2 regions of the Paenibacillus sp. FSL L8-0708 genome follow, and region 1 is predicted to be linked to the other one. Evidence: a T-box and tRNA genes for the amino acid it is inferred to sense, from the RefSeq annotation. Region 1 holds a T-box; the other holds one or more tRNA genes.

Evidence for each region. The T-box of region 1 lies ahead of trpS (tryptophan--tRNA ligase). A T-box ahead of a tRNA ligase gene usually reads a tRNA of that ligase, here a tRNA-Trp.
Region 2: it has a tRNA-Trp gene. The T-box ahead of trpS (tryptophan--tRNA ligase) is inferred to sense a tRNA for this amino acid. The anticodon was not compared.

Annotation. Positions count from the first base shown of each region.
Region 1 covers NZ_JBBPBC010000001.1:6,481,399-6,493,332, forward strand. The annotation lists gene cyoE (heme o synthase) at 1-93, opposite strand, end outside; gene NYE58_RS30430 (metal-dependent hydrolase) at 326-1,327, shown strand; gene NYE58_RS30435 (hypothetical protein) at 1,433-1,621, shown strand; gene trpS (tryptophan--tRNA ligase) at 1,624-2,610, opposite strand; T-box leader at 2,674-2,913, opposite strand; gene NYE58_RS30445 (aldose 1-epimerase) at 3,048-4,022, shown strand; gene NYE58_RS30450 (alpha/beta-type small acid-soluble spore protein) at 4,223-4,453, shown strand; gene NYE58_RS30455 (hypothetical protein) at 4,607-5,017, opposite strand; gene NYE58_RS30460 (M3 family oligoendopeptidase) at 5,629-7,428, opposite strand; gene NYE58_RS30465 (YycC family protein) at 7,547-7,738, shown strand; gene NYE58_RS30470 (hypothetical protein) at 7,735-7,965, shown strand; gene NYE58_RS30475 (DUF2225 domain-containing protein) at 8,045-8,761, opposite strand; gene NYE58_RS30480 (globin domain-containing protein) at 8,798-9,181, opposite strand; gene ylbJ (sporulation integral membrane protein YlbJ) at 9,594-10,856, shown strand; gene NYE58_RS30490 (NAD kinase) at 10,931-11,734, shown strand; gene NYE58_RS30495 (copper amine oxidase N-terminal domain-containing protein) at 11,881-11,934, shown strand, end outside.
Region 2 covers NZ_JBBPBC010000001.1:6,644,110-6,656,043, reverse strand. The annotation lists gene NYE58_RS31185 (DUF2614 family zinc ribbon-containing protein) at 1-209, opposite strand, end outside; gene NYE58_RS31180 (nucleotidyltransferase-like protein) at 337-1,215, shown strand; rRNA gene NYE58_RS31175 (16S ribosomal RNA) at 1,641-3,198, shown strand; rRNA gene NYE58_RS31170 (23S ribosomal RNA) at 3,461-6,387, shown strand; tRNA gene NYE58_RS31165 (tRNA-Asn) at 6,448-6,523, shown strand; tRNA gene NYE58_RS31160 (tRNA-Ser) at 6,527-6,619, shown strand; tRNA gene NYE58_RS31155 (tRNA-Glu) at 6,638-6,712, shown strand; tRNA gene NYE58_RS31150 (tRNA-Val) at 6,768-6,843, shown strand; tRNA gene NYE58_RS31145 (tRNA-Met) at 6,861-6,937, shown strand; tRNA gene NYE58_RS31140 (tRNA-Asp) at 6,963-7,040, shown strand; tRNA gene NYE58_RS31135 (tRNA-Phe) at 7,051-7,126, shown strand; tRNA gene NYE58_RS31130 (tRNA-Thr) at 7,155-7,230, shown strand; tRNA gene NYE58_RS31125 (tRNA-Tyr) at 7,236-7,321, shown strand; tRNA gene NYE58_RS31120 (tRNA-Trp) at 7,328-7,401, shown strand; tRNA gene NYE58_RS31115 (tRNA-His) at 7,425-7,500, shown strand; tRNA gene NYE58_RS31110 (tRNA-His) at 7,544-7,619, shown strand; tRNA gene NYE58_RS31105 (tRNA-Gln) at 7,639-7,713, shown strand; tRNA gene NYE58_RS31100 (tRNA-Gly) at 7,720-7,794, shown strand; tRNA gene NYE58_RS31095 (tRNA-Cys) at 7,804-7,877, shown strand; tRNA gene NYE58_RS31090 (tRNA-Leu) at 7,892-7,970, shown strand; gene NYE58_RS31085 (AraC family transcriptional regulator) at 8,107-8,862, opposite strand; gene NYE58_RS31080 (BMP family ABC transporter substrate-binding protein) at 9,190-10,329, shown strand; gene NYE58_RS31075 (ABC transporter ATP-binding protein) at 10,447-11,934, shown strand, end outside.

The DNA.
Region 1 (11,934 bases):
AATGAAATCACGCCAACTTGCACCTTCCGGTGGAGATTTTGCAGACATAGCTGCAGAATCGGAAGAAGCTTGAAATGTTATATGATTATCCACACCAAATGATCCTCCTTCTAAACGAACTTCTAACGTTCTAGCCGAAGCACTAAATAGACTTCGCTGTTAACTTTATCATATCAAACCCGAGGAGACTTTGACAGTCATGGCACAGTATGTTCATGAATTTGACAATTACGTGACAATATTTATTTCCAGCCCGTTAATAACCTAAGCTGTATTTGGGTAATTATTAATAATGTACTTCCGAACAACAAAGGAGAACTGACCAATGGACACCGCTACACATTTAGTTATGGGCATAGGGTTAGCCGGACTTTCATTCGTAGATCCTGTCGTTGCTTCTGACCCTAAACTGGCCGGGGCCGTTATGCTGGCTACGATTTTAGGCTCACAAGCTCCTGATGCCGATACCGCATTAAGACTAAAGGACAATGCAATATATATTCGTAATCACCGGGGAATCACACACTCCTTGCCTTTTCTAATTTTGTGGCCCGCTCTGATTGCCCTAGTCTTAGGGCCTCTGTTTGGATTTACTGATTTGGCAGCTTTAAGCCATGTTGCACTCTGGGGTTTCATAGGCGTAGGCGTGCACGTCTTCTCTGATCTGTTTAACACCTATGGAACCCAGGCCGCCCGTCCATTTACTGAGAAATGGATTGCCTGGAATATCATCCACATTTTCGATCCATTCATTTTTGGCAGCCATATCGCAGCTATTCTACTCTGGATCACTGGGATTGTGCCGCCCAAACCTTTATTTATTACGCTTTATGCCTGTACCATTCTTTATTATATTTGGAGAACGGTTGTTCATGCCCGCCTTACACGAAACATCAAGCTTAAAGATATACACCATAATGCTGGTGAACGTTATATTGTAATCCCTACAATTTCACTTAAACGCTGGAACGTAGTTAAAGTGAAAAAAGACGGCAGCTATGACGTAGGGCAGCTACTGAACAACCGTCTGGAATGGTTCAAACATGCGGTCTGCTCGAATCATCCCGCTGTGGAAATATCCAAGTCGCATCCAGATATTCAGTCCTTTCTATATTTCACCTCTTATGCGGTTGCCGAAGTGGAGGAGCTTCCTTCAGGATATATGGTGCGCTGGGGAGACGTTCGTTATTTACACCGCAAACAATACCCTTTTGTGGCTGTATTAGTTATGGATAACCAATATAAACCTTTAAATACTTATGTAGGCTGGCTTAGCAGTGATAAGCTCGACAAACGATTTTCCATCGACCCTGGTTCTTTACGATGAAACTGTAGACTTACTGAGAGATCTATTCTATAATCACAAAAAATCCCGGAGTATTTTATAATACTCCGGGATTCATTTTAGCAGACACGGAAAGGAAGGCTCTTAATGGGTAAAGGACTCTCACTTTGGTTCGCTTGTTCTTCTATTCTTATTCTCACTGCCGCTTCAATCGCGATCAGCTATAGCTTCTGGCTGGCACTTCTGCTTGGTTTTCTTTGCGTAATTAATATTGGCTGGGGATTTATCCTCAAAGCCAGAATTAGACGCAAACAGGAAAGCTTAAGCTCTGACTAAGATTAACGAGCTGGCAGAAAGCCCATCCGCTCTTTTACGCCATTCAACGTCTCAGCTGCAACAATACGTGCGCGTTCAGCGCCTTCGGCAAGAATATCAGTGATCGCACCTGAACTGCGAATTTCATGATATCTTTGTTGCAAAGGCTCAAGTGTGGATACAACCACTTCCCCAAGATCCTTCTTAAAGCCACCATACATTTGTCCCTCATAACGATCGGCAATTTGCTGAAGGGACATTCCAGAACATTCCGAGTAAATACTCATCAAGTTACTAATCTCTGGCTTGTTAGCCGGATCAAAGATCACTTCACGTCCAGAATCAGTCGTTGCGCGGCTGATTTTTTTACGGATCACATCCGGCGAATCCAACAGGGCAATATAGCTGCCTGCATTCGGGCTGCTCTTGCTCATTTTTTTAGTGCCATCATCCAGAGACATAATGCGTGCGCCCACTTCAGGGATATACGGTTCAGGAATCGTAAAGAATTCGCCAAAACGGTTATTGAAACGGCCAGCTAAATCACGGGTCAACTCCAAGTGCTGCTTCTGATCTTCACCTACTGGCACAAGATCCGCATTATAAACAAGAATATCTGCTGCCATTAAAGAAGGATATACGAATAGGCCCGCGCCAACTGAATCCTTACCTGATGATTTATCTTTGAACTGTGTCATACGCTCAAGCTCGCCCATTGCCGTTAGCGTAGTCATGATCCAGCCCAATTCCGCATGCTGAGGCACATGAGACTGCATATATACATTCGAACGCACAGGATCAATTCCTGCCGCGATAAAGAGTGCAGCTACAGCTTCAGACTGCTCACGCAGTGCCGCAGGATCTTGAGCAACGGTGATCGCATGCATATCGACAACCATAAAGAAACAATGATGATCGTCTTGCAGCTTCACAAAATTTTTCAGCGCTCCGATATAGTTACCCAAAGTTAGAGAACCGCTCGGTTGTATGCCTGACATTACTTTTTTCAACATAATATAGACCTCCGTTAGATGTAATTTCCGATTTCCGAGAACGCAAAAAAAGCCTCATCCGCAAGGGACGTGAGACCGTGGTGCCACCCTTATTCGCTGCTTAACCTTTGTATAGTCGAAGGGAAACAGCCTTAGTCTTCCGTTAACGGGGAAGATCCGGCCGGTCTACTAGGGCATCTTGCTCCCGTTCAAGCGCGGCGCTCAGGGGTCCATTCATCAGGAGTGTCCTACCGGTTCGCATCAACCACCGGCTTTCTGAAGGTGCATTTCCTGTCTACTTGTCCCCGTCATCACATTCTCATCATAATTTAATGCCTTCATCATAGAACCATAAAGAGAAGTTGTCAAATCACTTAACCACTTCCGCATAAATCTGTTATGATAAGGTTATCCATGTTCTATTCGATTACAGTTACGATAAAGGAGCATATCTCATGAAACAGGTGACCAAAGGGCAGTGGGGCGGTTATGATACTTATATTTTGCACAGCCGCGAACTGGAAGTCACGCTTTTGCCGCGACTAGGAAACAACGTGATTTCATTGTTTGATGTAAAAGAACAACGGGAAATTCTGCGGCGGCCTGATGAAAGCGATCAAGCTTTCTTTATGCAAAAACCTTACCATTTTGGCATCCCGCTCTTAATTCCACCCGGAAGAATTCGTAAAGGAAAATTTCAATTCGAGGGTACAAGTTATCAATTTGACCAGAATACCGCTGGTGACAATCATATCCATGGCCTACACCGGACTCAATCCTGGTGTGTCAGCGATATTGAAGAAGACGAGGACGGTTGTGCAGTCACTACTGAATTCCTAACTGAAGATGATCCGCACTGGATGGAGCAATTTCCCATTCCACTCAAATTCGAAATGACATTCAGGCTTCAGGATGCCCGGCTCAGCCAGACTTTAAAGGTTACAAATCTCGGCGATCATCGTATTCCCTTTGGGATCGGTTATCACACCTGGTTTATGATCGATGGAGAACCTGAACGTTGGAATCTCAAGCTGCCCGTAAACAGCATTTATGAACTAAACGATGAATTGCTCCCTAGCGGCAATCTAATTCCACTTGGTGATCTAGATTCTCTAAATTCTGGAATCAACCTCCAGGGAACTAATTTTGATACTGCTCTACGTATTGGTGACAAGCAGCCCGTAGAAGCCTTGCTATTACGCGATGATGGTTATGGTCTTCGTTATACAGCTGACGAGAATCATTTCCGTCACTGGGTCCTGTATACCAAAGGACCGGCCGACCAATTTCTGTGCATCGAACCTTACACCTGGCTCCCGGATGCTCCTAACGTTTCCGATGACCCTTCCTTCACGGGCTTGCTGAAGGTAGAACCAGGTCAAAGTCTTGAGCTGTCCACTATGCTGGAAATGATCTATCCCGAGAATTAAAGCAGATATACATTATATCGGTCTTCCCTTGCGTTTACGTAAGAGAAGGCCGATTTTTTGTGCGAGCTTAGTTATTTGGGCTTTCTACCCTTACTTTTAATCGACTAATAATTACCATCCTTAAAACCTTTCGATAGCATGCATGAATTAGCCTCTTAGCGCTCATACTATCTTCACAACGGGCGAAGGAGGTGACACACATGGGTCAAGCAGGTCAAGGTCGTAGCAGCCGTTCCAATAACCTTGTAGTTCCTCAAGCAAATGCAGCGTTGCAACAATTGAAATATGAAGCAGCACAAGAGCTTGGAGTAACGATCCCAGCTGACGGTTATTACGGGAACTACACTTCCCGCGAAACTGGTTCTTTGGGAGGTTACATCACTAAACGTCTAGTACAACTGGCAGAACAACAACTGTCCGGTCGTCAGTAACATCGTTATCTTAAGTGTTTTATCCGGCAGAGGTCTTAAAAAGCCTATTGCCGACTAGCTTTCAAACCTCTCACACTTCTTCCAGAAGCTGTGGGAGGTTTTTCTAATTTATAGCCTATAGTCCCAGCTGCAAACAATTTTTATGTAAAACGTTTAACTTAAAAATTGATCAGCACTCTCGGCGTAAGCATTACGGGGAGATCGAATCATCAGATTCGCCATATTATAATTAGACTCCAGCGTAGCATCTACGATTAGCTTGCCCTGTCTTATAGCGAATTCATAGCTGATCTCACCATGAGTCCAACGGCGTTTGTATTTCAGACTCTCCAGTGCCATTAGACGAAAAGAAGACTGCTGGCTCTCCGTTATTCCTTCCTTCACTTCTGTGAATCCACCCCCCCGACCGGCTAAAGGGTGATGACGTATGCCGAATTTGCCAATGGTATTATTTCGTATTTGCACAAATACCGTACCGGAAGATAGCCCTGACAATTCCTCTTGCAGTTCCCTAAACACCAAATCCATCTGTCTTGCTAATGATAGCTGTTCTGTCTTAAGCATATCTTTCCTCCTAAAAGTTTTGTGAGCTTAGCTTCTTCGAGTTTTCTTCGTCTTATAAATCGAACCCTAAATATTTGGGCTAAGGGTCCGTCGCCAATGCGGGGAATGTTTGGACTTCCAGCCGCTGTTCTCTCCAAATTTCTTGAATTCTTACGCGTATAGCGGGTGAAATTCGGAGACAAAGGCGGTCGCTCCCGCTCTTACAGTTCCAAAATCCCCCTCGCCACTCCTTCCCCTTTTCCCAAGTTTCTGGTTCGATTTATATCGTTTTGTGAGCTTAGCTACTTCGAGTTTTCTTCGTACAAGCCGGCTTAGTAAGCGCTTACTTAAGCTTTTTGAGCTGAGCTCATTTGTCTTCCATGCAAGCCTTTTATAAGGCTCAAGGCTCATTATAGACCCCTTACATACGTCCAACAACATTATTCTACAAAATTGGGTTATTATCCCTAGTAATGCGCAAAATTCATAGATCATTCGTATATTAATTTTTATAAACCGGGGGTTTTCGACATTTAAGCATTAAAAAAAGACCCCTTAACCGGGGTCTTTGCGTGTTCACACTGAAATTCCGTTATTTTTTGTGTCCTGAAATTTGTCTTATTTTAGACATTTCACGCAAAATGCTCTGTCATCTCCAAGAACTCGTTAATATCAGCCACGATCAGATCTGTAGCTCCTTGCCAGAAATCCGGTTTTGTCAGATCCACTCCCAAATGTTTGAGCACCAAATCCTCCAATGTCATCACGCCGGTATCCTGCAACAAGCTATCATATTTGTCTGCAAAGGAAGCTCCCTCTTGTAATGCCAGACGATATAAGCCTGTACTGAACATATAACCAACGGTGTACGGGAAATTATAGAAAGGTACATCTGTGATATAGAAATGCAGCTTTGACGCCCAGAAGTGAGGATGGTATTCAGAAAGCACACCACAGAAAGCTTCTTTCTGTGCTTCCACCATCAGAGCAGACAGTTCCTCAGCATTTACAAGGCCTTCCTTACGTTTCTCATAAAAGCGAGTCTCGAACAAGAATCGAGCATGAATGTTCATAAAGAATGCCACACTGTTCTGTATCTTCGTTTCAAGCAGAGCCAGCTTCTCCTCTGCATTGCCCGCAGCTTTAACCTGAGCATCAGATACAATCACTTCTGCAAAGGTTGAAGCGGTCTCTGCAACGTTCATTGCATAATTCTGATTAAATACAGGTTGATCATCAAGCAGGTAGGAATGATAAGCATGTCCCAGCTCATGGGCCAATGTTGAAACATTGGAAGGTGTGCCGCTGTAAGTCATGAATATCCGTGATTCTTTACTCTCAGGGAAGGAAGTACAGAATCCACCAGGACGTTTGCCATTACGATCCTCAACCTCGATCCAGTTATTATCAAAGGCACGCTCTGCAAACTCAGCCATCTTAGGACTAAATTTACGGAACTGTGTGACGATATCCTTCGCAGCTTGATCATAAGGGATCTTGCCGGAGGATTTGCCTACAGGAGCTTCGACATCGACCCATGAGAGAGAATCCAGCCCCAGCAGCTTGGCTTTACGCTGAAGGTAGGACACAAGTACAGGTTTGCTATTCGTAATCACGTCCCACATCGTATTTAAGGTGTCCTGTGTCATACGATTGATGCTGAGCGGATCTTTCAGAACATCGTCCCAGCCTCTGCCCTTATAGAGCTTCAGGCGGAAGCCTGCTAAGTGATTTAAGGTATCCGCGCAATTATCTGCCGCTTCAGTCCAAGCCTCTTCCCATTTATGGAACATCGTTTGACGCACTTTTGGATCTGGATCATCCAGCTTATTAAAAGCTTGACCAGCAGATAGCAGCTTTGTTCCTTCTTCATCCTCAAATGGGATCTTGATCGAGCTCACAATCGTATCATAGTGCCCGCTCCATCCATGATATCCGTCAACAGCTAATTCCAACGCTAAGCTTTCCAGCTCAGGGCTCATCTTCTCACGGGCCAAATCACGGCTCTCGCTCAGTACGAACGTTAAAGGAGCAATCTCTGGACGAGCCATCCACTCAGCCCATACCTTGTCCGTAGTCTGACGAAGGACATTGCTAAATTGCGAGCTGATCCCTTCGAATCCGGCGCGCATGCTTGTCACTTTGGCCGCCAGCCTTACCGCACCCTTGTCCATCTGATTCTGAGCGCCTAGACAGTCTGCGAAGGAAGTGACCTCCACAAGTCTTCCTGAACAGCTCTGAAGCAATGCTATAACCTCATCCAATGCTTTTGTAGACGCAACATCCGTTGGTGCCACAGCATCCTTCACAAAGCCTTGCAAGGATAAAATATCTTTTTCAAGCTTGCTCAAGAACCCTTCTAACTCTGCAGACGAAGAACCCCCCGGAAAAATAGTATCAAGTTCCCAAGTCAGTGATAACGGTTGTTTCATGTGTACTCACCATTCCTTTGCTTTCATTTGACTTTCTTTGTAATTGTCTTAACACCATGGTAAAGTGAATAACGATATCTGAACATTTATAGCCGATAAACTTTAGGAGGGCATCCATATGAAGCCACTACAAATTTCACCGGAAACAGCCATTACGTTATCCAAGCAACTAGGCGTTCCTTTGGAACACTTGATGCATATGCCCCAACATATTTTACTACAAAAAATAGCGGAGCTATCCAAAAAAGAAAATCCCCCACAAACTGAGGGCGAAAATGAAGAGACTCCTTCTGGGAAGGACTCACAATGATTCCATTTAGTCATACCTGGCCTTATGACATCATTCTAGGCGATATGTATGTGCAATACTGTCCATTCTGCAACTCAGAGAATGTGCTTCTGCCTATGAAGCCAAAAGAATTACAAATCGTTCGTGACGGCAAGAAAAAACTGCTCGTCTTCCCCTGCTGCAGCGCCAGTCCTACAGTTATAGATAATGACGGCGATTACCTTTTGTTCGATCGAGCTGTCAGATAAGCAAATCCTAACATTTTCTTTCTACAAAGCGCAGAGGAGAATTTAAATTCTCTTCTGCGCTTTTTGTTGTTCGCAAACATTATGAACTTGAAGACAAGCCTTCGATATCAACTTCAACATCTAGAGCCTCAGCACGCATTTGCTCCCGTAAAATAACCCACTGCTCACGTGCCGCTCGAATCATCGCCGCATCCATGATCTTCTGATCATTAATCAGACGGGAGAACCACATTACAGCCACTGAGTATTCTCCGATGCGCCGATTAAGTTCGCCGATCAGGTACATGAGCCGGGCATCATTGCCGGCAATGCCATCTATTTCATAGACCTTAACATACTCGTCCAAAGAATAGCGTAAAAAACGCTTCTCCTGCTCAGTCTCCCCTTGATAGCGATAGAGCCAAGCAATATGATGCAGCAGACTTGCGATAATCCGATCTTTATCGTTAATACTCTGAGCACATAAAAGCGCCAGCTTATAGGTCTCGAGCGCAGTTTCCCAGTCTCGTTTCTCTCCAAAGTCCCGGCTCTTCCAGCGTTTCCCTACTTGTTCATTAAATGCCTTGCGCTGGCGTTCCGTCAGCTTGTCAGCCGAATTTTCTGTGGAGGCAAACCCGCAATTGGGGCAGACCCGTACAACATAATAATCCGGATTCTCATTTTTATAATACGCGCAGAAATCAGCATCACGCCGAATAGCCTTTTTTAGACTAGGGCGTACCCGCGAGGTTGAAAATTCATTTTCACAGTTGCAACACTTGACCTTAATAGAATATAGGGGTATTAACTCTGTCAAGTACTCTCATTCCTTTCAGGATCAACCTGTCCCTTGTTATTCCTGGGGCATGTTAACAAAATGATGTGCAGGACCTGCAAGGCGGCTAAGCACGAATGAACGCAGTGGTTCTTCGACTCCAGTCTCCACGAGTGCCTCTTTCATACATTGTAGCCACTCCTCAGCACGTTCTGGAGTAATAGGAATATGCATATGCCTTGCTCTCATCATGGGATGTCCATGTAATTCCGAATAAAGTGGACCCCCGCCAAAAAACTGTGTCAGGAATTGATATTGCTTCTCCAGAACTGGAGTAATATCTTCAGGGAACAAGGGTCCCAGCTGCGGATGAAGCTGTACCTTGGCATAGAACACTTCCACCAACCGATGTAGTGCTTCAGCCCCCCCTAGATTGTCATATATACTCTCATTTGGATTCATTGAGGTTACCAGCCTTCTTCCATATTAATGAAACGTTACTTATTTTATTATACCAAAGATAAGCATAACACGGATATCCGTCGAAAGTGCTCTCTAAACTACAGAAAAAAGGCGCTAAACTATAGTTCAGCGCCTGAAGAGTAAGGTTAGTAGGTCCTAAATTCCTCATCACCAGGAGGGACGAGAGAGACCCGGATTACATATACAAAAGCACAAACGAGAACTCCGGCTATAACGCTCATCGCTATCACTCCATCCCATTTAATCGTGTAACAGAGGGTGCATTTATTTATTACATAATATCATAATTCCTGCGAAAAAGCACAGATAATTGTAACCGCTTTCTCCATTTTTTTGTGCTGTTTGTCCCTCTTTTTGCATACATCTAACCATAGACCAGGAGGCGTTAATTATGACTTTTAAAAAGATTGGCGGCCCGCTGCTGGGATTCATATTGGCAGGTTGTATGCTGCTTATGTTACTTCATCCTGAAGCATCTCTTGCCGCAGCCTTACGTGGCCTGGCCATCTGGTGGGACGTGCTCTTCCCTTCACTGTTTCCCTTCTTCGTCATTTCTGAAATCATGCTAGGCTTAGGCATTGTCCATCTCTTCGGCGCTTTACTTGATCCACTGATGCGTCCCCTCTTCGGTATACCAGGCAGCGGTGGTTTTGTCGCGGCCATGGGATATGTATCAGGATATCCCGTTGGAGCCAAATTAACCGCTAAGCTGCGGGAGCAGAAGCTGATCAGCAGAATCGAAGGTGAACGCCTTGTAGCATTTACAACCTCCTCCGATCCTATTTTTCTATTAGGGGCGGTATCCGTTGGGTTCTTTCGCGATGCTTCTTTGGGGCTAATATTGGCACTAGCCCACTACGGAAGTGGCTTAATGGTTGGTCTCCTAATGTCATTTCATGGACGTAAGGAACAAAAGACTCCCACCCAAGACCCAACAAAAAGTAGTTCTGACGTCCCCACTGCTCCAGCAAAACAAGGATTCGGCAGAATACATGCCGCACTCCTTGCGATGTCCGAAGCCCGGCGCAAGGATGGACGTAGCTTCGGGGAGCTGTTAAAAGGAGCGATCCAATCCTCGCTACAGCTTATTATTGTCGTAGGGGGTCTGGTTGTATTCTTCAACGTGCTAATGGAGCTGCTTGCCCGTGCCGGAATCCTGCCCTCACTATTTAGCCTGGCCGGATCTCTCGTCTCCCTTGTTGGAGGGCCTCCCGAATTAGCTCAGGCCTTGATCAGCGGATTATTCGAGGTCACCATAGGTGCTCGTTCTGCTGGTGAAGCCGCTTCTTCCATCCCGCTTCAATTCAAGGTCGCAGCAGCTGCCTTTATTCTCTCTTGGGGCGGATTATCTGTACATGCCCAAGTCGCCAGTATTTTGAACGGTACCGGGCTGCGTTATCTGCCGTTCTTAACAGCGAGACTAATACATGCCGTACTCGCAGCAGGTCTCGTGGTGCTGCTATGGAAGCCTGTGATGGGATCAGGATTGTCTTCTGCCTGGGTCTCTCTGCCAGCCTCCACCGCCTTTACACCTTCAGCCTCTGGTGTCACTGCCAGCCTAGCTCTACTGAGTCTTATACTGGCCGCTGCTCTTCTAGTGTCACTGCTTATTCCTGTCTTTATGGCAATGCTCCGATTGATGCGCCGAAGTTGATTACATATTGTGTTCCGGGGCAAGATTGATTATGATCGGTGTATGACGGAATTATATAAAGGAGCTTGTACATCTTGAGATATTATGTTCTGGACCGCGGTGATGAGCTGTCAATCAAACTTGCCGAGCAATTTCACAAGCTGGCGGCGGAGCGGGATTTGCAACTGGATGCCGAGTCTCCGGAAATCGTCATCTCGATAGGTGGAGACGGCACAATGCTGCACGCTTTTCATACCTTTATCGATCAGATTCCCAACTTAGCCTTTGTAGGTGTGCACACAGGACACCTCGGCTTCTATGCGGACTGGCAAGCAGAAGAGCTGCCCACCTTAATCGATTATATGTGCGGAACCGGTGATACTGAGCCGCAGAAACCGCGCATTGTGAAATATCCATTAATAGAGCTGGAGATTCACAAAAAATCGGGATCTTCGTCTCACATTGCCCTCAACGAATTTACCCTTAAAGGGGTGGATGGAACTATAATGATCCAAATCGACATCAATGATGTCACCTTCGAAATGTTCCGGGGCGATGGACTTTGTATTTCAACTCCCTCTGGCAGCACCGCTTATAACAAAAGCCTTGGGGGCGCTATGGTTCACCCTTCAATAGAAGCGCTGCAGATTGCCGAAATCGCGTCTATTAACAACCGTGTATTCCGGACAATGGGCTCTCCGCTACTACTGCCGAAGCATCATCATTGTGACATTTTTTCATGTAAAGACCAGCGCTTGCTGCTCACCGTAGATCATAACAACATTCCTGTTGATGATCTGATTTCAGTACGCTGTCAAGTTTCAGACAAAAAAGTCAGCTTTGCAAGGTATCGTCCGTTTCCGTTCTGGAACCGTGTCCGTGAAGCTTTCTTAGTCTGAAATCAGGGGATCAAAAAGCTGGAGATTTCAATATCTCCGGCTATTTTTGGTGTGACAAAACTAACACCAATTGATAGACATAGAGAGAAATCAAATGGTATAATGAGGCTATTTTACAAAGAGTTACATAAAAGGAGAGAGTACTGTTGAAAAAATTATTATCCCTCTTGAGCATAAGTCTTCTGGCCCTGATACTGGCG
Region 2 (11,934 bases), 160 kb from region 1:
GTTGACAGCATCCCAGCCCAGAAATAGATTGCAAGACTTGCCATCATTGAGATTAAACCGATTACAAGACCGATTCCAGCGAATACTTTTCCAGTTGAGCCCCAAAACACGATGCCCGCTGTACCCAAAACCATAAGTCCCATTCCGAGCATTGTGAGCAGTAATCCCCATGTGCGAAAAGCGTTGATCTTAGCCGTTTTAAACTTCATGAGTGTTTGCTCCTAACTAAATATAGTTGGGTTGTCCAGAAGGAACTGTCTTTCATATGTAGAATAATAATTATAACTGAATTATAACTGACTGGACGCAAAATCGCCAAATTTAATGGAGGGAAGCATGGAATTGTCCAATGTAACTTTGTTGAGTGGAGAAACGTTTGATGAGAATGTTTTAGGAGCGGTCGTTTTGCGGCAGAATGGGGATATTCCGTTTCAAAGCGCACTTCTTCAAGATTTTGATATGGTAGTGTTAGTATTGCATGAAGAACAGGATAGAGAGCATATTGTTCGCCATACCATTGCCGGTGACCAACGGACCCAGTCAGTCCATATCGGCCTTTTTGCTTTGGAGCAGGCTGTTATGGCAGGGGATAATAACGAACTTCTTATCAGTTTGATGAGGGGGGAAGTGATCTGGGACCCCAAGGGAATACTCGAGGAAATGCGCCGCGAGATATTACAATTTGAAGGACCGATTAAGGAACGGGTCGCATTTATGGAGTTTGCTCGCTTTTTGCATATGTATGTGAAATCCAAGCGCTATATAGAGGCTGGCTTTATTATGGATGCTTACAACTGTGTATTGATAGCTTTATATCATTGGGCAAGAATAGAAGTGAGTGAAGTGGGTGCTTTCCCCGAGCCGGCTATTTGGGAGCAGGTTAAAAGTATGAATACCTCCGTTCATAAACTTTATGAGGAGTTAACGGTCAGTACTGAGACCTTAGAGCAACGTGTGGAGCTTGTGCTTCTTGCATGTGAATTTGGGATTATGTCCAAAATGACGGACTGTTGTCTATTGCTCTTTAATATTTTGAATAGCCGTAAGGAAGCATGGAGCATTAAAGAATTACTGCAGCATTCAGGTCTGAGTCAATTAGAGTCTGAACTACCCCTTGTTTTACGAAAGCTGGTTTCTCGTTCGCTAATCCGAGAGATTACATCTTGGGCTGATGTTCACGAGGGAGAAGGGCATGCGATCCGCTATACATTATAGAGATGAATTAGATACAGCAGAAGATGATTAATTATAGAGAGATGAGCAAGGATAGGGAGAGGCTGAGCACTCTCTTTTTGTTTGTTTACTAATATGAAACGCTCATATTTATTCGGAAAAATTAATGGTTGACTCTTTCCTTGTTCATGTGTTAAATTATAACTCGTCCCTCTGACACAGAGATGTGCTTTCGAAAACATTCGAAAGACAACCAAAAAAAGAAATTAAAAAAAAGGTTGACTAAAACGAGGACGCTGTGATATATTATAAAGGTCGCTGCTGAACAACACATCGACGAAATAAACAGCTTGATCTTTGAAAACTGAACAACGAGTGAGTAGGAAATCACGTAAGTGAAATCCAAAATTAGAGAATTAATTTTCTCGTCAGATGTTTCAAAATGAGCATATCGCTCTTTTCAATACTAATTGGAGAGTTTGATCCTGGCTCAGGACGAACGCTGGCGGCGTGCCTAATACATGCAAGTCGAGCGGAGTCATTTTGAAAGCTTGCTTTCAAAATGACTTAGCGGCGGACGGGTGAGTAACACGTAGGCAACCTGCCCTTCAGACTGGGATAACTACCGGAAACGGTAGCTAATACCGGATAATTTCTTTTTTCTCCTGAGAGAAGAATGAAAGACGGAGCAATCTGTCACTGAGGGATGGGCCTGCGGCGCATTAGCTAGTTGGTGGGGTAACGGCCCACCAAGGCGACGATGCGTAGCCGACCTGAGAGGGTGAACGGCCACACTGGGACTGAGACACGGCCCAGACTCCTACGGGAGGCAGCAGTAGGGAATCTTCCGCAATGGGCGAAAGCCTGACGGAGCAACGCCGCGTGAGTGATGAAGGTTTTCGGATCGTAAAGCTCTGTTGCCAGGGAAGAACGTCCGGTAGAGTAACTGCTACCGGAGTGACGGTACCTGAGAAGAAAGCCCCGGCTAACTACGTGCCAGCAGCCGCGGTAATACGTAGGGGGCAAGCGTTGTCCGGAATTATTGGGCGTAAAGCGCGCGCAGGCGGCTATTTAAGTCTGGTGTTTAAACCTTGGGCTCAACCTGAGGTCGCACTGGAAACTGGGTGGCTTGAGTACAGAAGAGGAAAGTGGAATTCCACGTGTAGCGGTGAAATGCGTAGATATGTGGAGGAACACCAGTGGCGAAGGCGACTTTCTGGGCTGTAACTGACGCTGAGGCGCGAAAGCGTGGGGAGCAAACAGGATTAGATACCCTGGTAGTCCACGCCGTAAACGATGAGTGCTAGGTGTTAGGGGTTTCGATACCCTTGGTGCCGAAGTTAACACAGTAAGCACTCCGCCTGGGGAGTACGGTCGCAAGACTGAAACTCAAAGGAATTGACGGGGACCCGCACAAGCAGTGGAGTATGTGGTTTAATTCGAAGCAACGCGAAGAACCTTACCAGGTCTTGACATCCCTCTGAATCCACTAGAGATAGTGGCGGCCTTCGGGACAGAGGAGACAGGTGGTGCATGGTTGTCGTCAGCTCGTGTCGTGAGATGTTGGGTTAAGTCCCGCAACGAGCGCAACCCTTAACTTTAGTTGCCAGCAAGTAATGTTGGGCACTCTAGAGTGACTGCCGGTGACAAACCGGAGGAAGGTGGGGATGACGTCAAATCATCATGCCCCTTATGACCTGGGCTACACACGTACTACAATGGCCGGTACAACGGGAAGCGAAGCCGCGAGGTGGAGCCAATCCCATCAAAGCCGGTCTCAGTTCGGATTGCAGGCTGCAACTCGCCTGCATGAAGTCGGAATTGCTAGTAATCGCGGATCAGCATGCCGCGGTGAATACGTTCCCGGGTCTTGTACACACCGCCCGTCACACCACGAGAGTTTACAACACCCGAAGTCGGTGGGGTAACCCGCAAGGGAGCCAGCCGCCGAAGGTGGGGTAGATGATTGGGGTGAAGTCGTAACAAGGTAGCCGTATCGGAAGGTGCGGCTGGATCACCTCCTTTCTATGGAGAATCGTTCTCTGCAATGAGAACATTCAAATCGGAAGCTCAGCTTCCAAAACTCAGGTTTAGGCCTGTTACTCACTCGTTGCTCAGTTTTGAGAGTTTAAGCTCTCAAGTAAGACTTGATCCTTGAAAACTGGATACCGAAACGAATTTGCGTTTTAGAACATCTTTTAGCAACTTGTGTAAACAAGTAAATGTTATTAGTGAGATGATTCCAAAGAGAATGTCATCGTATGATATTTTCCTGCGGAAAAATCAAGGTTAAGCTAATAAGAGCACACGGAGGATGCCTAGGCGCCAGGAGCCGACGAAGGACGTGGCGAACAACGAAACTGCCTCGGGGAGCTGTAAGCAAGCTTTGATCCGGGGGTGTCCGAATGGGGAAACCCAGCTGTGGTAATTCGCAGTTACTCATTTCTGAATACATAGGAAATGTAGAGGCAGACCAGGGGAACTGAAACATCTAAGTACCCTGAGGAAGAGAAAACAATAGTGATTCCGTCAGTAGCGGCGAGCGAACGCGGAACAGCCTAAACCTAAGAGCTTGCTCTTAGGGGTTGTGGGACGTCTCACATGGAGTTACAAAGGAATATGGTAGGCGAAGAGGTCTGGAAAGGCCCGCGATAGAGGTAAAAGCCCTGTAACCTAAACTGTATTCTCTCCGAGACGGATCCCGAGTAGTGCGGGGCACGTGAAACCCCGTATGAATCCAGCAGGACCATCTGCTAAGGCTAAATACTACCTGGCGACCGATAGTGAAACAGTACCGTGAGGGAAAGGTGAAAAGCACCCCGGAAGGGGAGTGAAATAGAACCTGAAACCGTGTGCTTACAAAAAGTCAGAGCCCTATTAATGGGTGATGGCGTGCCTTTTGTAGAATGAACCGGCGAGTTACGTTTAACATGCAAGGTTAAGCCGAGAAGGTGGAGCCGCAGCGAAAGCGAGTCTGAATAGGGCGAATTAGTATGTGGACGTAGACCCGAAACCGTGTGATCTACCCCTGTCCAGGGTGAAGGTGCGGTAACACGCACTGGAGGCCCGAACCCACGTACGTTGAAAAGTGCGGGGATGAGGTGGGGGTAGCGGAGAAATTCCAATCGAACTCGGAGATAGCTGGTTCTCCCCGAAATAGCTTTAGGGCTAGCCTCGGTATAAGAGTAGTGGAGGTAGAGCACTGATTGGGTGCGGGGTCCGCAAGGATTACCAAGCTCAGTCAAACTCCGAATGCCATATACTTATTGCCGGGAGTCAGACAGTGAGTGCTAAGATCCATTGTCAAAAGGGAAACAGCCCAGACCATCAGCTAAGGTCCCCAAGTGTGTGTTAAGTGGGAAAGGATGTGGAGTTGCACAGACAACCAGGATGTTGGCTTAGAAGCAGCCACCATTGAAAGAGTGCGTAATAGCTCACTGGTCGAGTGACTCTGCGCCGAAAATGTAACGGGGCTAAACACACCACCGAAGCTATGGCTAGATACGTATGTATCTGGGGTAGGGGAGCGTTGTGTAGGGGTTGAAGGTGTACTGAAAAGAGCGCTGGACACTACACAAGTGAGAATGCCGGTATGAGTAACGAAAAGATCAGTGAGAATCTGATCCGCCGAAAGCCCAAGGTTTCCTGAGGAAGGCTCGTCCGCTCAGGGTAAGTCGGGACCTAAGGCGAGGCCGAAAGGCGTAGTCGAAGGACAACAGTTTGAAATTACTGTACCACCGTAATCCGCTATGAGCGATGGGGTGACGCAGGAGGGTAGTGACGCGGACTGATGGATGTCCGTCTAAGCAGTGAGGCTGATGTGTAGGCAAATCCGCACATCGTTAAGGCTGGGCTGTGATGGGGAGCGAAAATTGTAGTAGCGAAGGTCATGATCTCACACTGCCAAGAAAAGCCTCTAGCCAGGAGAAGGTGCCCGTACCGCAAACCGACACAGGTAGGCGAGAAGAGAATTCTAAGGCGCGCGGAAGAACTCTCGTTAAGGAACTCGGCAAAATGACCCCGTAACTTCGGGAGAAGGGGTGCCCCGGTAGTGTGAATAGCACGAGGGGGCCGCAGTGAAAAGGCCCAAGCGACTGTTTAGCAAAAACACAGGTCTGTGCGAAGCCGCAAGGCGAAGTATACGGGCTGACGCCTGCCCGGTGCTGGAAGGTTAAGGGGAGTGGTTAGGGGTAACCCGAAGCTATGAACCGAAGCCCCAGTAAACGGCGGCCGTAACTATAACGGTCCTAAGGTAGCGAAATTCCTTGTCAGGTAAATTCTGACCCGCACGAATGGCGTAACGACTTGGGCGCTGTCTCAACGAGAGATCCGGTGAAATTTTAATACCTGTGAAGATGCAGGTTACCCGCGACAAGACGGAAAGACCCCATGGAGCTTTACTGCAGCTTGATATTGAATTTGGGTACGATCTGTACAGGATAGGTGGGAGCCGTAGAAATCGGAGCGCAAGCTTCGGTGGAGGCGCCGTTGGGATACCACCCTGATCGTATCTAGGTTCTAACCTAGTGCCCTTACCGGGTACGGGGACCGTGTCAGGCGGGCAGTTTGACTGGGGCGGTCGCCTCCTAAAGAGTAACGGAGGCGTTCCAAGGTTCCCTCAGAATGGTTGGAAATCATTCGCAGAGTGCAAAGGCATAAGGGAGCTTGACTGCGAGACCTACAAGTCGAGCAGGGACGAAAGTCGGACTTAGTGATCCGGTGGTACCGCATGGAAGGGCCATCGCTCAACGGATAAAAGCTACCCTGGGGATAACAGGCTTATCTCCCCCAAGAGTCCACATCGACGGGGAGGTTTGGCACCTCGATGTCGGCTCATCGCATCCTGGGGCTGAAGTAGGTCCCAAGGGTTGGGCTGTTCGCCCATTAAAGCGGTACGCGAGCTGGGTTCAGAACGTCGTGAGACAGTTCGGTCCCTATCTGTCGTGGGCGCAGGAAATTTGAGAGGAGCTGTCCTTAGTACGAGAGGACCGGGATGGACGTACCGCTGGTGCACCAGTTGTTCCGCCAGGAGCATGGCTGGGTAGCTACGTACGGACGGGATAAGCGCTGAAAGCATCTAAGCGTGAAGCCCCCCTCAAGATGAGATTTCCCAATTAGTAAGACCCCTTGAAGACGACGAGGTAGATAGGTTGGAGGTGGAAGTGCAGCAATGCATGGAGCTGACCAATACTAATCGGTCGAGGGCTTATCCTATATGTAGAATGCAGATTCGTTTCGGATTCAGTTTTCAGGCATCAAGCCTGGTATGAATATTCCCTGATAGCTCAGTTGGTAGAGCACTCGACTGTTAATCGAGTTGTCACAGGTTCGAGTCCTGTTCGGGGAGCCATATGGAGAGGTGTCCGAGTTTGGCCGAAGGAGCACGATTGGAAATCGTGTAGGCGCCACAAGCGTCTCGAGGGTTCGAATCCCTCTCTCTCCGCCACAAATTTTTAATTAGTATGGCCCGTTGGTCAAGGGGTTAAGACACCTCCCTTTCACGGAGGTAACATGGGTTCGAATCCCATACGGGTCACCAAATTTTCACTTGATTTATCCTAGTGGACTTTGGTACAATAACAATTGTTGTTTATGGAGGCTTAGCTCAGCTGGGAGAGCATCTGCCTTACAAGCAGAGGGTCGGGGGTTCGATCCCCTCAGCCTCCACCATAACACTTTCTTACTGACGCGGGGTGGAGCAGCCCGGTAGCTCGTCGGGCTCATAACCCGAAGGCCGCAGGTTCAAATCCTGCCCCCGCAACCAATTAACTTAAGCAATTATATCTTTTGGAACCGTGGTGTAGTTGGCCTAACATGCCTGCCTGTCACGCAGGAGATCGCGGGTTCGAATCCCGTCGGTTCCGCCATTTTCATCATGGCTCGGTAGCTCAGTCGGTAGAGCAGAGGACTGAAAATCCTCGTGTCGGCGGTTCGATTCCGTCCCGAGCCACCATTTATCATCACAAAAGAATGAGTGCCATGCCGGTGTAGCTCAATTGGTAGAGCAACTGACTTGTAATCAGTAGGTTGGGGGTTCAAGTCCTCTCGCCGGCACCATCCTTGGAGGATTAGCGAAGTGGCCAAACGCATCAGACTGTAAATCTGCTCACGTGAGTGTTCGGTGGTTCGAATCCATCATCCTCCACCAGTTTTTAGGGGCATAGTTTAAAGGTAGAACAACGGTCTCCAAAACCGTTGGTGTGGGTTCAATTCCTGCTGCCCCTGCCAAGTTCTTTCTAAAGTTTAATATGGCGGCCGTGGCGAAGGGGTTAACGCACCGGATTGTGGTTCCGGCATTCGTGGGTTCGAGACCCATCGGCCGCCCCATTTACTTTAAAATGAATAATGGCAACAATATCAACTTAATATGGCGACTGTGGCGAAGGGGTTAACGCACCGGATTGTGGTTCCGGCATTCGTGGGTTCGAGACCCATCAGTCGCCCCATTTTACTTTAAAATGTTATTGGGGATTAGCCAAGCGGTAAGGCAACGGACTTTGACTCCGTCACTCATAGGTTCGAATCCTATATCCCCAGCCATTTTATGCGGACGTGGCTCAGCGGTAGAGCATCGCCTTGCCAAGGCGAGGGTCGCGGGTTCGATTCCCGTCGTCCGCTCCAAGTTTTCATGGCGCCATAGCCAAGTGGTAAGGCAAAGCTCTGCAAAAGCTTTATCCCCAGTTCAAATCTGGGTGGCGCCTCCATTTAGTTCATATGTGCCGGCGTGGCGGAATGGCAGACGCGCTCGACTCAAAATCGAGTGGGAAACCGTGGAGGTTCGAGTCCTCTCGCCGGTATCTTAAAAAGGTTTGTAAGAATGCTTTTATAAGCAATCTTACAAACCTTTTTTCTTTATGTCCTTGGGTTTACAGCAGTAAGCCGTTGAATAGAGAGTTTCTCTATTTCAACGGCTTTTTTTAATCTGATTAGTGATTAACCTGATTGATTATTAATGCGGAATGCTCGCGGGGTATGACCTATTTCTCGTTTGAACATATTGCAGAATTGGGCATCGTTCACAAAACCTGCAGCAGCAGATACTTCAGAGATTTGCATCTGAGTATGACGTAATAGAGACTTTGCATAATCCAGGCGTTTTAACAGCAAATACCGCAGGGGTGAAGACCCGAAACGTTCTTTAAATAGATGGCGAAAACGATCGTAACTATATCCGGACATTTCTGATAGTGTTTCGACGGACAATTTATGGCGATAATGCTCATTCATATAATTAAGGACATATTGTACTCGATCTTCTGTTGGGGATTGATATCCAGAGGCACTAAGAAGCCTCATAAGATGGACGGTAATCTCGCTCATTTGTAGGTTTAGAAGCTCAGAGAATCCGTCTTGCTTGCGTGTAAACTCTGCTTTCATTCGCAGCAGGATTTGAAGAACGGTCTGATCTTTATCATCTTCATATACGCCGAGCAGATTACTCATATTAGGGTGTTCTGAGTGGAAGCCTACAAATAATACATTTGCATCCTCACGGTGGTGCTCGTCATGTTTATGATTGGGTGGCACAAGCGCGAAAGAAGAGGAGCGAAAATGGTAACTTCGTGGGCCAACATTGGTTGTCCCTACCCCCTGTAAATAATAGACTAGTTCGTAGCATTCATGCTGGTGTGGAGGGATATAAGTATTTAGCTCATGTGTGGCACTTACAATATATAGAACACGATCCATGATGATCCTCCAATACTTATGTTTTAGCCGAATCGTACAAAACAATGACCGAAATCATATAATTATTTTTAATAATATTTGTTATGATCGTATCAATAAATCCGAAAGTTCGCAACCTGACTGGCCATCTCGTTCGGAAATAAAGCGGATTATTAATAATAATGGTATTTTTATTGCTATTTTTGAGCCTAAACGTTAAATTTATTACTTTTAATGATACTTTATTTGGAAAAAAGAGAATTTCCATTTGAACCGTGAATTATACAATGGGTGAAGATGGGATTCTGCGGATTACTAACCAACTAAAATTAGGGGTGGAATAGAGTAATGAATAAAAAAGTTCTTTCTTTGTTGTTATTAATGGTGATGGTTCTGGTCACAGCATGTGGGAATAACACGTCCAATAACGGTTCTTCTGCGAATACTGGATCAAACGCTGCTGAGGGTGGAGAAACAGGTGCAGGGGATAAACTCAAGGTTGTATTGCTGATTCCGGGGACACTTGGGGATAAATCATTTTTTGATTCCGCTAATAACGGCTTGCAAAAGGTTAAGGATGAACTTGGTGCAGAAACAAAGGTTGTTGAAATGGGCGTTGATAAAACGAAATGGGAGCCTACATTTAACGATATCGCTTCCGAGGATTGGGATGTAATTATTTCTGGCGGTTCTGAAATTACAGAGATGTTTAATGCAACGGCAGAATTGTATCCAGACAAAAAATTCATTAATTATGATACCGACATCGATGAAGCACCAGATAACATGTACAACATGTCTTATGCGACAAATGAAGTATCTTTCTTGGCAGGTGCAGTAGCAGCATTAGCTACACAATCGGATATGCCGAATGCTACCCCTGAGAATGTGATTGGGTTTGTGGGCGGTATGGATATTCCGGGGATTAATGCTTTCTTGGTCGGTTACATTCAAGGTGCCCAGTACGTTGATCCTGATGTAAAAGTGGCTGTGTCGTACGCTGGTGATTTTGTTAACCCGGCAAAAGGTAAGGAGCTGTCTCTAATTCAATATAACTCCGGTGTAGATGTTATTTTTAACGTGGCTGGGGGTACAGGTCTTGGGATCTTTGACGCAGCTAAAGAGAAGAAAAAATATGCAATCGGTGTAGACTCCGATCAGGCAATGTTGATTAACGATACGGATAGTGAAAAAGCAAATCTAATCGTTACTTCATCTATTAAAAAGATTGATACGGCTATTCTAGGTGCAGTGAAGAGATTGCAAGAGGGTACGCTAGAAATGGGCAAACGTGATGTATTGAGCTTTGTAGATGATGGTGTAGGTATTGCTGAGAATGATATTTATAAAAATGTATTCCCGGCTGATCTTCAGGCCAAGGTTGAAGAAGTGAAGCAAAAGCTGATCAATAAAGAAATTAAAGTGGATAATGCGATGGGGATGGAAACCGCAGAGGTAGAAACTATTCGTAACGCAGTTAAGCCTTAAGCTTTATATCTTAAGATCAGCTCTATAGAGATAAACCTACAGTTGGAGATTCTTCTAGTCAGGGGAATTCCAGCTGTATATTTTTGCAGACCTCCAAGTTGAAAGGCGTTGAGACCTATGTACACAGCTCTGCTGGAAATGCGGGGAATTACCAAGGTATATCCCAATGGCGTCGTTGCAAATAAAGACGTGCATTTTTCTTTACGTGAGGGAGAAATACATGCGATTGCAGGTGAGAACGGTGCAGGTAAATCGACTTTAATGAAGATTATGTTCGGCATGGAAGAGCCAAGTGAAGGCGAGATCTATATCAAGGGTGAAAAAGTAAAGCTGCAATCCGCTCAGGACGCCATTGATAGAGGCATCGGCATGGTCCACCAGCATTTCATGTTGGTACCTTCTTTTACGGTGGCAGAGAATATGGTGCTGGGTATGGAGCCGCGCAGAGGAGTTGGCATTAATTATGCCGAGGCTGTGCGCATGACGGAAGAGACCGCAAGGAAATACAATCTGGCCGTGGATCCAAAGGCAAAAGTAGAGGATCTTACAGTTGGGATGAAGCAAAAGGTTGAGATTCTTAAGGCGCTGCTGCGTGGTGCTAAAATTCTGGTGCTTGATGAGCCAACTGCGGTGTTGACTCCACAGGAAACAGAGGAATTGTTCCGCGAGCTTAAGCAATTAAGGGAACAGGGCCATACGATAGTTTTTATTTCGCACAAATTAAAGGAAGTCAAAGCGATTTGCGACAGAATTACGATTATGCGCAGCGGCCGTAGTGAAGGTGTTTTTCAAACACAGGATGTGACAGAACAGGAAATCTCGCGGTTAATGGTCGGCAGAGATGTCGTGCTGAAATATGACAAAGAGATTCTGGCTGTTAGTGAGCCAGTACTAACGGTGCAGGGACTCGGTGTGAATGATGCAGATGGCAAAGCATTATTGTCGGATATCAATTTTGCGGTACGTGGTGGGCAGATCGTTGGGATTGCTGGTGTAGAAGGCAACGGGCAGACACAGCTCATTGAAGCTCTTACAGGTAGCTTGAGAGGTGTCTCAAGTCAGGGTTCTGTACTAGTGAAGGGAAAGGATATCCGTGAATCGGATATTTTGGATATTCGTAAGCTAGGCGTTTCCTATATACCGGAGGATCGGATGCGGCAAGGGATCGCTAGTGAAGCAAGCATAGCTGATAATCTGCTATCTACTCAGTATCGTACAAAAGCAATGAATAAAGGTCTTTTTTTGAATGGCTCACGAATTGCCAAGCTAGCAGTATCCCTTGTAGAGGAATTTAAAGTCCGCTGTTCAGGACCTTCTCAGCCCATAGGAATGTTGTCAGGCGGTAATATGCAGAAGGTGGTCGTAGCTAGAGAGTGTTCGACTGAACCGCAGCTGCTTATTGCAGAACAGCCGACACGGGGTGTGGATATAGGCGCAGCCCAGTTCATACATCAAAAGTTGTTGGAATTACGTTCAGACGATTGCGCGATTTTGCTAGTGTCGGCAGATTTGAATGAGATCTTGGAGATCAGCGATAGTCTGTTAGTAATGTACGAGGGTAAGATTGTTGCCTTTTTTGAGGAGCCATCTAAGGTTAGTGAGGAA